DNA from 2 places in the Lelliottia sp. EB106-05-01-XG201 genome. Region 2 is predicted to be linked to the other one. Evidence: predicted binding sites of a transcription regulator. Region 2 holds the regulator's gene; the other holds the start of a gene.
What was found. The regulator LexA, encoded in region 2, represses DNA repair genes until DNA is damaged. The targets are predictions, from matches to a motif close to TNCTGTATGTACATACAGNA.

Region 1 (5,537 bases), 4.3 Mb from region 2:
GTGCCACGCGGTCCTGTAACAACGCCAGCTGATCGGCAATCTGCGGCGGGAAGAGATCGCGGCGGGTGGAGAGCATCTGCCCGAATTTAATCCAGACCGGACCAAGCTCCTGCAATGCCAGTCGTAACCGCTCGCCAAGAGGCTGGCCTTTGTGACGGTTTGGCATCCAGAACAGCATGCGCCGCCCGATTCGCAGCGGCAGCGTGATACGCATTTTGGGGATAAGCTCGTCGAGCCCGTAACTCAAAAAGGTGCGAACGATAAAGTAGAGGCGCCGAATTTCACCAGGCGTCATTTGCCCTCCAGTTTTTCCAGGCGTTTGGTGAACGCGTCAACCGCACGTTCAACGGCAGCAGACTCTTCCGCAAACCACGCCATCTCCAGCGGGCCGGGCGCCATGCGCCACTCTTCGGTCAGCACTTCGGCAACGTAGCGTTGCTGGCGCTGCACGCCCTTACGCAAGAATGACGAGCCGCCGCGCAGGAACTTGCCAATGCCTTCGGCCACGATGTCACCGGTATAAGGAGCCAGTAGCTCCGCCGGATCAAACTCGGCCAGATCGGCCAGCGCGACGAAGTTTTGCACCACCTGAATATCGCCTTCGACTTCCAGCTCACCGCTGCGGATCAGCGCCGTCAGCTGCTGGCGGTCGCGCAGTTTGGGCAGCACGCTCATGTGCGTGATGACGGAACAATCCGCCTCGCCTTCCCATTCGCCCACCACGTCGAGCTGGCGCTCGCTGAACACCAGCACCAGCGGCGTGGAGAACTCTTTTAAGACGACACGCAGCACCTTGCCGTTCAGCCGCTGGCGCGCCGTTTTCAGCGCAGGCGAGCGGTACAGGAAACTATTCAGGACATTCTCGATGCCCGCGGTGACTAACGGTTTAAAAGGCATGGCTTGCCTCCACTCAGAACTTGTAGCCGCGATGCAGCGCGACAACACCCGCCGTCAGGTTGAAGTACTCCACGTTTTCAAACTCGGCGTCCTGCATCATAGCTTTCAGGGTGTCCTGATCCGGGTGCATACGGATAGATTCCGCCAGATAGCGATAGCTTTCTGCGTCATTGGCCACCATTTCGCCAATGCGCGGCAGAATATGGAACGAGTAAGCGTCGTAGGCTTTGCTCAGCGGTTCGATAATCGGTTTGGAGAACTCCAGCACCAGCAGACGTCCACCCGGTTTCAGCACACGGTACATGGAACGCAGGGCTTTCTCTTTTTCGGTCACGTTACGCAGGCCGAAAGAGATGGTGATGCAGTCAAAGGTGTTATCCGGGAACGGCAGGGCTTCGGCGTTAGCCTGAACGTATTCCACGTTACCCACTACGCCGATGTTGCGCAGTTTTTCACGCCCCATTTTCAGCATGGAGTCGTTGATATCCGCCAGCACCACGCGGCCGGTTTCGCCGACCATACGGGAGAATTTGGCCGTCAGATCGCCGGTACCACCCGCAAGATCCAGAACGGTTTGACCACGGCGAACACCGCTACAGTCGATAGTGAAACGCTTCCACAAGCGATGAATGCCGAATGACATCAGGTCATTCATGACATCGTACTTCGACGCCACGGAATGGAATACGTGGGCCACCATGTCAGCTTTCTGCTCTTTGGCGACAGTCTGGAAGCCAAAGTGCGTTGTTTCTTGTGAATCTTCAACCATCTCAGTGCCTGCTAATCAGTCAAATGTTCGTGAAGTGTATCAGATTGGACGCGATTGCCCTACGATTCAACCACCATGAAAGAATCGTTCTGACGCCGTTTCGGGCGCCGCTTGCGCGGCTAAATCATTGTCATCACGGCTCATATTTTGTTCATCCACGCCTTCGCGCAGACGGTATTCTTCATCCTGCGCCGTGGCCTGTTCCGCCAGTTCCGGATTAATCTCGCGCTTCACCTCCACCCCCAACGTGCGGAAGGCCTCGGCCTGCGAAAGCAAATTGCCGCGCCCGGAAGCGAGTTTTTTCATTGCCTGTCGATAGTTATCCTGCGCGCGATCCAGGCTTTGCCCTACAGAGGACATATCGTCAACAAACAGGCGCATTTTGTCGTACAGCTTGCTGGCGCGGTCGGCGATCTGCTGCGCGTTGCGGCTCTGATGTTCGTAACGCCACAGGTTGGCAATGGTGCGCAGCGCCACCAGCAGCGTGGTCGGACTGACCAGCATAATGTTGTTTTTCAGCGCCTCGGTAATCAGCTCCGGCTGCCTGTCGAGGGCCAGCAGGAATGCCGGTTCGACGGGGATAAACATCAGCACATAGTCGAGCGAACGCAGACCGGGCAACTGCTGGTAATCCTTGCGGCCCAGCATGCGGATGTGGTTTCGCACCGAGGCGATGTGCTCCTGCAGCGCGGATTCACGGGTGAAATCGTCTTCGGCATTGAAGTAACGTTCGTAGGCCACCAGCGTCATTTTGGCGTCGATTACCACGTCTTTGCCCTGCGGCAGCCGCACGATCACATCGGGCTGCATGCGCGAACGGCTATCGGTTTCGATGCTGACCTGGGTTTGATATTCATAGCCCTCGCGCAGGCCGGACGCTTCCAGCACGCGGGTCAGCACCACCTCTCCCCAGTTGCCCTGAGTTTTGTTGTCGCCCTTCAGCGCCCGCGTCAGGTTAACCGCCTCCTGCGCCATTTGCGCATTCAGCTGCTGGAGATTACGGATTTCGTGGGCCAGCGTGTGGCGCTCCCGCGCTTCCATACCAAAGCTGTCCTGCACCTGTTTGCGAAAACCGTCGAGCTGTTCGCGCAGGGGAGTCAGCAGGCCGTTCAGACTCTGGCGGTTTTGCTCGTCGACGCGGCGGTTGCTCTGCTCGAATATGCGGTTGGCGAGGTTTTCGAACTGCTCGCTGAGGCGCTGTTCGCTGTTGATCATCTGGCGGATTTTGTCTTCCGCATGCAGTTGGGTAGATTCCAGACGGGTGGTGACTTCGCGGAGATCCGCTTCGAGGGAGGTATTGATATCGCGCAGGTTGCGCAGTTCGTTGTTGAGCAGCTCGCACTCGTCGCGCCAGTGGGCGCTCTGGGCCAGCTGTTGTTTTGTCGCGCTCAGCTCCGCGACCATCTCTTCGCGGTCAATCAGCTGTTCCGCTTTATGCTGCGCATGTTGATAGCCTGAAATCAGCCAGCCAATGGCCAGCCCCGCCAGCGCTATCGCCGCATAAATGATGATTGAGATATCCACACCGCCTCCTGCATCAAACCGTTACCGCACAAAATAGAATTGTGCTGTATAAACGTCCAGTTTAAAAGGTTTTTCCTGCGAGGCGCTACGCAAAAAGAAAAGGCCGAACATGTCGGCCTTAAACAGAATGCAGTGCGATTAGATCAGGCGGCGAGCCGCTTCAACCACGATTTTCACCGCGTGGCTTTCGGTCTGCTTCATGGTTTCAGCGTTCGGGATCTCTTGCTGAGTACGGTTGACGATCACGCCCGCCACCATACCCGCACGCAGACCCTGGCTTGCGCACATGGTCAGCAGCGTTGCCGATTCCATCTCATAGTTCATGACGCCCATTGACTGCCACTCTTCCATGGAGCCTTTGAAACGGCTGACTACGCGACCAGAGAAGGTGTCGTAACGCTCCTGGCCTGGGTAGAAGGTGTCAGAAGAGGCGGTCACGCCGATGTGGGTGGTTGCACCGATAGATTTAGCCGCTTCAACCAGCGCTGTCGTACATTCGAAGTCCGCAACCGCCGGGAATTCCATTGGAGCGAAGTGCAGGCTTGCCCCGTCCAGACGCACAGAGGCGGTGGTTACCAGAACGTCACCGACGTTGATGTGCGGCTGAATCGCACCGGTCGTACCGATACGCAGGAAAGTACGAATGCCCAGTTGCGCCAGCTCTTCCACAGCAATAGAGGTAGACGGGCCGCCGATACCGGTCGAGCACACGATAACCGCTTTGCCATCCAGCTCTGCACGCCAGGTGGTGAATTCACGATGCGCTGCCAGCTTAACCGGCTTATCCATCAGCGCGGCGATCTTTTCCACACGCTCAGGATCGCCAGGGACGATAGCCAGCGTAGCCCCTTGTAGATCGTTTTTAGTGAGGCCGAGATGAAAAACATCAGACTTAGACATAGGTGACTCCTCTGTGGGTCGGTGTGTCAGAAGAAGTAAAACGGTACTTTACAGAAGCACCAGGCTTAATTTCGTGACACACCTCACCATGAATGAAAATGGTTGCAGTTAATTTCCATAAAATAGTGATTTACATCACATTAACAAGTTATATCGTTCAGCGCTGCACAAAAGATAGCCCGTTTCGGGCACTGTGAGTTGTTAACTTGAGGTCTATATTTACTTTTGCGCTAACAGGTACGGAGAATACCATGACACAAAAGACCCATTTTGCACCTGCTGCAGCCCCTCACGCCGCGACCATCGTCTCCACCTCAGAAGAAGCCATTTCCGCAGGCGAAACCTCGATCCCCACGCAGGGTGAGAACATGCCCGCCTACCACGCGCGCCCGAAAGAGGCGGACGGTCCGCTGCCGATCGTGATTGTGGTGCAGGAGATTTTCGGCGTTCACGAACATATTCGCGATATTTGCCGCCGTCTGGCGCTGGAAGGTTATCTGGCCGTCGCATCAGAGCTCTATTTCCGCCAGGGCGACCCCAACGACTACAGCGATATCCCAACCTTATTCAGCAACCTGGTCAGCAAAGTGCCAGATGCGCAGGTGCTGGCCGATCTGGACCACGTCGCCAGCTGGGCCGCGCGCAACGGCGGCGATCCGCATCGTCTGCTGGTCACCGGTTTTTGCTGGGGCGGGCGCATCAGCTGGCTGTATGCCGCCCACAATCCGCAGCTTAAAGCTGCCGTGGCCTGGTATGGCAAACTGGTCGGTGAGAAAACGCTGAATTCGCCGAAGCATCCGGTGGATATCGCCACCGATCTCAACGCGCCGGTGCTGGGGCTGTACGGCGGGCAGGATACCGGGATCCCCCTGGAGAGCGTGGACACCATGCGGCAGGCACTCCGCGCCGCCAATGCGAAAGCCGAGATCGTGGTCTATCCCGACGCGGGCCACGCCTTTAACGCCGACTATCGCCCGAGCTATCACGAAGAGTCCGCCAAAGACGGCTGGCAGAGAATGCTGGCGTGGTTCAGGCAGTATGGCGCGAGAAAGAGTTAAGTCGCTCACACATTGACGCAACACCCGCAGCGGTTGTTTGACTTTTCAACAGATTTTGGTCGATATAAAAGCACAGGCGTGTAACTACGATCCGTAGGCAAGACCTGAAGCCCATCTCTCCTTCTCAGGAGGAATGGGCTTCAGGTCTTTTTTTTTGCTCTGGAGACAGGGACCAGACATGAATCACTTGCAGACAGCACTGGATATCATCGCCCAGGTGGGTGGCGCTGAAAACATCGAACACCTTGAACATTGCTCCACCCGTTTACGGTTGAGTCTGTACGACAACAGCAAAGTGAACAAGATCGAACTGGCGAAAATTGACGGTGTGCTGGGCGTGCGTGTTAACGTGCAGTGCCAGGTGATCATCGGCCATGAGGTGGTTCAGG
Region 2 (5,537 bases):
TAGATAAGGATTTGGCAGACGTTGAGAGATTCAGAATCTTTAACCGTTTCGTCAAACGAAGCCACTACGCAAACCAGGTATTATTGCGCCAGTGACGCCGCCAGATCACCGCCAGAGAGAGGCCGCGCAGAGCGAGGAACACCGCCAGGGCCAGCCACAAACCGTGATTGCCAAGCCAGGGCAGCGTGAAAAGTGTCAGGGCAAAACCGGCCGCCGCGACCGCCATGCTGTTTCGCATCTCAGCCCCGCGCGTCGCACCGATAAACATGCCGTCGAGCAAGTAGCACCACACCCCCACCACCGGTAAAACGACCTGCCAGAGAATGTAGTGATTTGCTAGCTCGCGCAGCTCAGGCAGCGAGGTTAAGAGCGCCACAATATTCGTTCCGAACAAAGCGTAGACGAGCGCGAAGCATAGTGCCACCAGTCCCGACTGCCGACAGGCCGCCCGCCACACCTCCTGCAACTGCCCCGTCTCGCGCGCACCATACGCCTGCCCTGAATGGGCTTCAACCGCATAGGCAAACCCGTCCAGCGCGTAGGCGGTGAAGGTCAGCAAGGTCATGAGGACCGCGTTCACCGCCACGATCTCCGGCCCGAGCCGCGCACCAAATACCGTTAGCGCGCCAAAGCAGAGTTGCAGCAGCAGCGAACGCAGCATGATGTCGCGGTTAAGCGCCAGCAGTTTGCGGATATTGCCGTGCCAGGCGGTTTTCAGCATCGCGAGTGTGATGCCACGCATCACCAGCACGCGTTTCACCATCCACAGGCCGATGAAGAAGGTGCCGTATTCCGCGACGACGGTCGCCAGCGCGGCCCCCTGCACGTTCATGTGCAGGCCCATCACCAGCCACAGATCGAGCACGATATTGAGCAGGTTTCCCACCACCAGCAGGATCACCGGCGCGCGGGCGTACTGTACGCCGAGCAGCCAGCCGAGCAAAACGAGGTTTGCCAGCGACGCCGGGGCGCTGAGCCAGCGGATTTCAAGGAAACGTCGCGCCTGTTCGAGCACGGCTTCACTGCCGCCGACCACGTGCAGCGCCAAATCGATCAGCGGCGTACGCAGCAGCACAATCAGCAGCCCTGCGCCGAGCGCAAGAATTAGCGGCTGGACCAGCGCACGAGCCAGACGAACCGGATCTTTGGCGCCAAATGCCTGGGCCGTCAGCCCGGTGGTGCTCATGCGTAAAAAGAGCAGCAGCATAAAGAGGAAACTGGTCGCCGTCGCGCCGATGGCCACGCCGCCGAGATAAACAGGGGAATCCAGATGGCCAATCACCGCCGTATCGACCAGCCCTAGCAGGGGAACGGTGATATTGGAGAAAATCATCGGCAGCGCAAGACGCCACAATGCCTTGTCTGAGGGAGTCAGCAGAGACATGAGAAAGTACCGGGAAAGATAAGAGACAGTCAGGCTGCGGAAAGACCGCAGCCTGTCAGAGAGACATTACAGCCATTCGCCGTTGCGGATCACGCCCACAGCCAGACCTTCGATGGAGAAAGCCTGTTCGCGGAGATCGACCACAATCGGGGAGAACTCGCTGTTTTCTGGCAGCAGCTGTACCGTGTTGCCCTGTTTTTTCAGGCGCTTCACGGTCACTTCGTCGTCGATGCGCGCAACCACAACCTGGCCGTTACGCACATCCTGGGTTTTGTGAACCGCCAGCAAATCGCCGTCCAGAATGCCGATGTCTTTCATGGACATCCCGCTGACGCGCAGCAGGAAATCAGCACTCGGTTTGAACATCGCCGGATCGACCTGGTAATGCCCTTCAATGTGTTGCTGTGCCAGCAGAGGCTCACCCGCTGCGACACGGCCCACCAGTGGCAGACCCTCTTCTTCTTCCACCAGCAGGCGAATGCCGCGTGACGCACCCGAAACAATCTCAAGGACGCCTTTACGCGCCAGCGCTTTGAGGTGCTCTTCAGCGGCATTTGGAGAACGGAAGCCCAGACGCTGCGCGATTTCCGCACGCGTTGGTGGCATTCCCGTCTGGCTGATGTGATCCCGAATAAGATCGAACACCTCTTGCTGTCTGGCCGTTAACGCTTTCATTCCGCCCCCTGGGTGTATATACAGTTATGCTGTGAGTATATACAGTCAAAGGTGATTTTGGAATCAAAAACTGCACAAAAAACCAGAGACTTATTCGATTCCTGAAGGCTTATCGAAAATGTGACCAAAGAAGCGTGATCCAGGTGATGGCAGCGATGATAATCGCCAGCAGCACGGCGGCAGAGCCCATATCTTTTGCGCGGCCCGAGAGTTCGTGGAAATCAGACCCGATGCGATCCACCACCGCTTCGATAGCACTGTTCAGAATTTCCACTATCATCACCAGAAGGACTGAACCAATGAGAAGCACGCGGGTAATAGGATCAACATCGAGGAAACAGGCGATGATCACCGCGACGACGGCGGCAACCCCCTCCTGGCGAAACGCAGCTTCATTGATCCATGCGGCGCGGAAACCTTTCCATGAATATCCGGCAGCTTTGATGATTCGGGTTAACCCAGTGGTATTATTGGCCATTAAAAGAACCTTTTCTTAGATTTAGCGTCAGTAACTATAGCTGTAGCGCATTGCCATGCAGCCTGAAGTATGACCGGTAACAACAGAAATTTTGCGCGCTTTCTGTTATCCTTGCGCCGCATTTGCATTATTAACCAGAGGCTTTACATCGTTTATGTCCGGCTGGCCACGAATTTACTACAAATTACTTAATTTACCATTAAGCGTCCTGGTAAAAAGTAAGTCTATCCCGGCGGAACCCGCGCTGGAATTAGGGCTCGATACCTCGCGCCCAATTATGTACGTTTTGCCTTATAACTCGAAGGCAGACTTACTGACGCTGCGCGCCCAGTGTCTGGCGCACGACTTACCCGATCCGCTCGAACCCCTTGAGGTCGACGGAACGCTGCTGCCGCGCTACGTGTTTATTCACGGCGGGCCGCGCGTGTTCACCTATTACACGCCGAAAGAAGAGTCGATTAAGCTATTCCATGACTATCTCGATCTGCACCGCAGCAACCCCAGCCTGGATGTCCAGATGGTGCCGGTGTCGGTGATGTTTGGTCGTCGTCCTGGACGTCAGAAAGGCGAAGAGAACCCGCCGCTGCGCATGCTGAATGGTATTCAGAAATTCTTTGCCGTCTCATGGCTGGGGCGCGACAGCTTTGTGCGTTTCTCCCCTTCCGTTTCGCTGCGCCGCATGGCGGATGAACACGGCACGGACAAGATTATTGCCCAGAAACTGGCTCGCGTGGCGCGTATGCACTTCGCCCGTCAGCGTCTGGCGGCCGTTGGCCCGCGTCTGCCTGCGCGTCAGGATCTGTTCAACAAACTGCTGGCCTCGAAAGCCATTGCTCGCGCCGTCGAAGACGAAGCGCGCAGCAAGAAAATCTCTCACGAGAAAGCCCAGCAGAACGCGATTGCCCTGATGGAAGAGATTGCGGCCAACTTCTCCTACGAGATGATCCGCCTCTCCGACCGTATCCTGAGCTTCACCTGGAACCGTCTCTATCAGGGGATTAACGTCCACAACGCCGAGCGCGTGCGCCAGCTGGCCCACGACGGCCACGAGATTGTCTATGTGCCTTGCCACCGCAGCCACATGGACTATCTGCTGCTGTCCTACGTCCTTTATCATCAGGGACTGGTGCCACCGCACATCGCCGCCGGTATCAACCTGAACTTCTGGCCAGCCGGCCCGATTTTCCGCCGTCTGGGTGCGTTCTTTATTCGTCGTACCTTCAAGGGCAACAAGCTCTACTCCACGGTGTTCCGCGAATATCTGGGCGAGCTGTTCAGCCGCGGCTATTCCGTTGAGTATTTCGTCGAAGGTGGCCGTTCTCGTACGGGCCGTCTGCTTGACCCGAAAACCGGCACCCTGTCGATGACCATTCAGGCGATGCTGCGCGGCGGTACGCGCCCTATTACGCTGGTGCCGATCTACATCGGTTACGAGCACGTGATGGAAGTGGGCACATACGCCAAAGAGCTGCGCGGCGCGACCAAAGAGAAAGAGAGCCTGCCTCAGATGCTGAAAGGCCTGAGCAAGCTGCGTAATCTCGGTCAGGGCTACGTCAACTTTGGCGAGCCGCTGCCGCTCATGACCTACCTGAATCAGCACGTTCCCGAGTGGCGCGAGTCTATCGACCCAATCGAAGCGATTCGCCCAGCCTGGCTGACGCCGACGGTGAATAACATCGCCGCCGATCTGATGGTGCGTATTAACAACGCCGGTGCAGCTAACGCCATGAACCTGTGCGTCACGGCGCTGCTGGCGTCTCGTCAGCGTTCACTGACGCGCGAACAGCTGACCGAGCAGCTCGATTGCTACCTGGACATTATGCGTAATGTCCCGTATTCCGCCGACTCTACCGTTCCATCTGCGACCGCCGGTCAGCTGATCGACCACGCGCTGCAGATGAACAAGTTCGAAGTCGAGAAAGATACGATCGGTGACATCATCATTCTGCCGCGCGAGCAGGCGGTGCTGATGACCTACTATCGCAACAACATCGCTCATATGCTGATGCTGCCGTCCCTGATGGCGGCGATCATCACTCAGCACCGCCGTATTTCCCGTCAGGAACTGCTGCGTCACGTTGAGACGCTCTATCCGATGCTGAAAGCCGAGCTGTTCCTGAGCTGGAGCAACGAAGAGCTGGCGATCGAGCTGGATAAACTGACCGCCGAGCTGCTACGTCAGGGTCTGATCGCGGTGAAAGACGATGAGCTGCATATCAATCCGTCGCGCTCCCGTACCCTGCAGCTGCTGGCCGCCGGTGCGCGCGAGACGTTGCAGCGCTACGCCATCACCTTCTGGCTGCTGAGCGCGAACCCGTCCATCAACCGTGGAACCCTGGAAAAAGAGAGCCGCACCCTGGCTCAGCGTCTGTCCGTGCTGCACGGCATTAACGCGCCAGAGTTCTTCGATAAAGCGGTGTTCAGCTCTCTGGTGCTGACGTTGCGTGATGAAGGCTATATCAGCGATACCGGCGATGCGGAACCTGAAGAGACGATGCGGGTTTACCAGATGCTGGCGGAGTTGATTACGTCTGATGTGCGTTTGACGATTGAGAGTGCGACGCAGGACGAGTAATAAAAAAGCCGGGTGGCGGCTTCGCCTTACCCGGCCTACGATTTAGCACAACATGTAGGCCCGGTAAGCGTAGCGCCACCGGGCTTTTTTTCAGGCAAAGTAACTCATCGCCAGCCCCAAAAACAGCACCAGGCCAACGTAGTTATTATTCAAAAATGCTTTGAAACAGGCTTCACGCTCGCGGTTGGCAATCAGCTTCTGCTGATACACAAACAGCATTCCCGCCACCAGCACCGACCAGTAAAACTCCCAGTTCAGGGCGTTCAGATAGCCAATCAGTACCATCAGCCCTAACACGGCGACCTGCAAAATTCCGATGATCAGCTTATCGTGACGACCAAACAGAATCGCCGTCGATTTGATGCCAATTTTCAGATCGTCATCGCGGTCCACCATGGCGTACTGTGTGTCATACGCCACGGCCC

Region 1: a site for LexA is predicted at 3,233-3,252, ahead of rmuC (DNA recombination protein RmuC). Genes of this name have one in related genera too.

The regions. Positions count from the first base shown of each region.
Region 1 is NZ_JBYTDV010000001.1:4,558,197-4,563,733, forward strand. Features, by position in the region: gene ubiB (ubiquinone biosynthesis regulatory protein kinase UbiB) at 1-295, opposite strand, end outside; gene ubiJ (ubiquinone biosynthesis protein UbiJ) at 292-897, opposite strand; gene ubiE (bifunctional demethylmenaquinone methyltransferase/2-methoxy-6-polyprenyl-1,4-benzoquinol methylase UbiE) at 911-1,666, opposite strand; gene rmuC (DNA recombination protein RmuC) at 1,733-3,190, opposite strand; gene udp (uridine phosphorylase) at 3,329-4,090, opposite strand; gene AC3WS9_RS21340 (dienelactone hydrolase family protein) at 4,342-5,148, shown strand; gene AC3WS9_RS21345 (beta-glucoside-specific PTS transporter subunit IIABC) at 5,327-5,537, shown strand, end outside.
Region 2 is NZ_JBYTDV010000001.1:305,651-311,187, reverse strand. Features, by position in the region: gene dinF (MATE family efflux transporter DinF) at 65-1,384, opposite strand; gene lexA (transcriptional repressor LexA) at 1,451-2,059, opposite strand; gene AC3WS9_RS01395 (diacylglycerol kinase) at 2,169-2,537, opposite strand; gene plsB (glycerol-3-phosphate 1-O-acyltransferase PlsB) at 2,692-5,112, shown strand; gene ubiA (4-hydroxybenzoate octaprenyltransferase) at 5,203-5,537, opposite strand, start outside.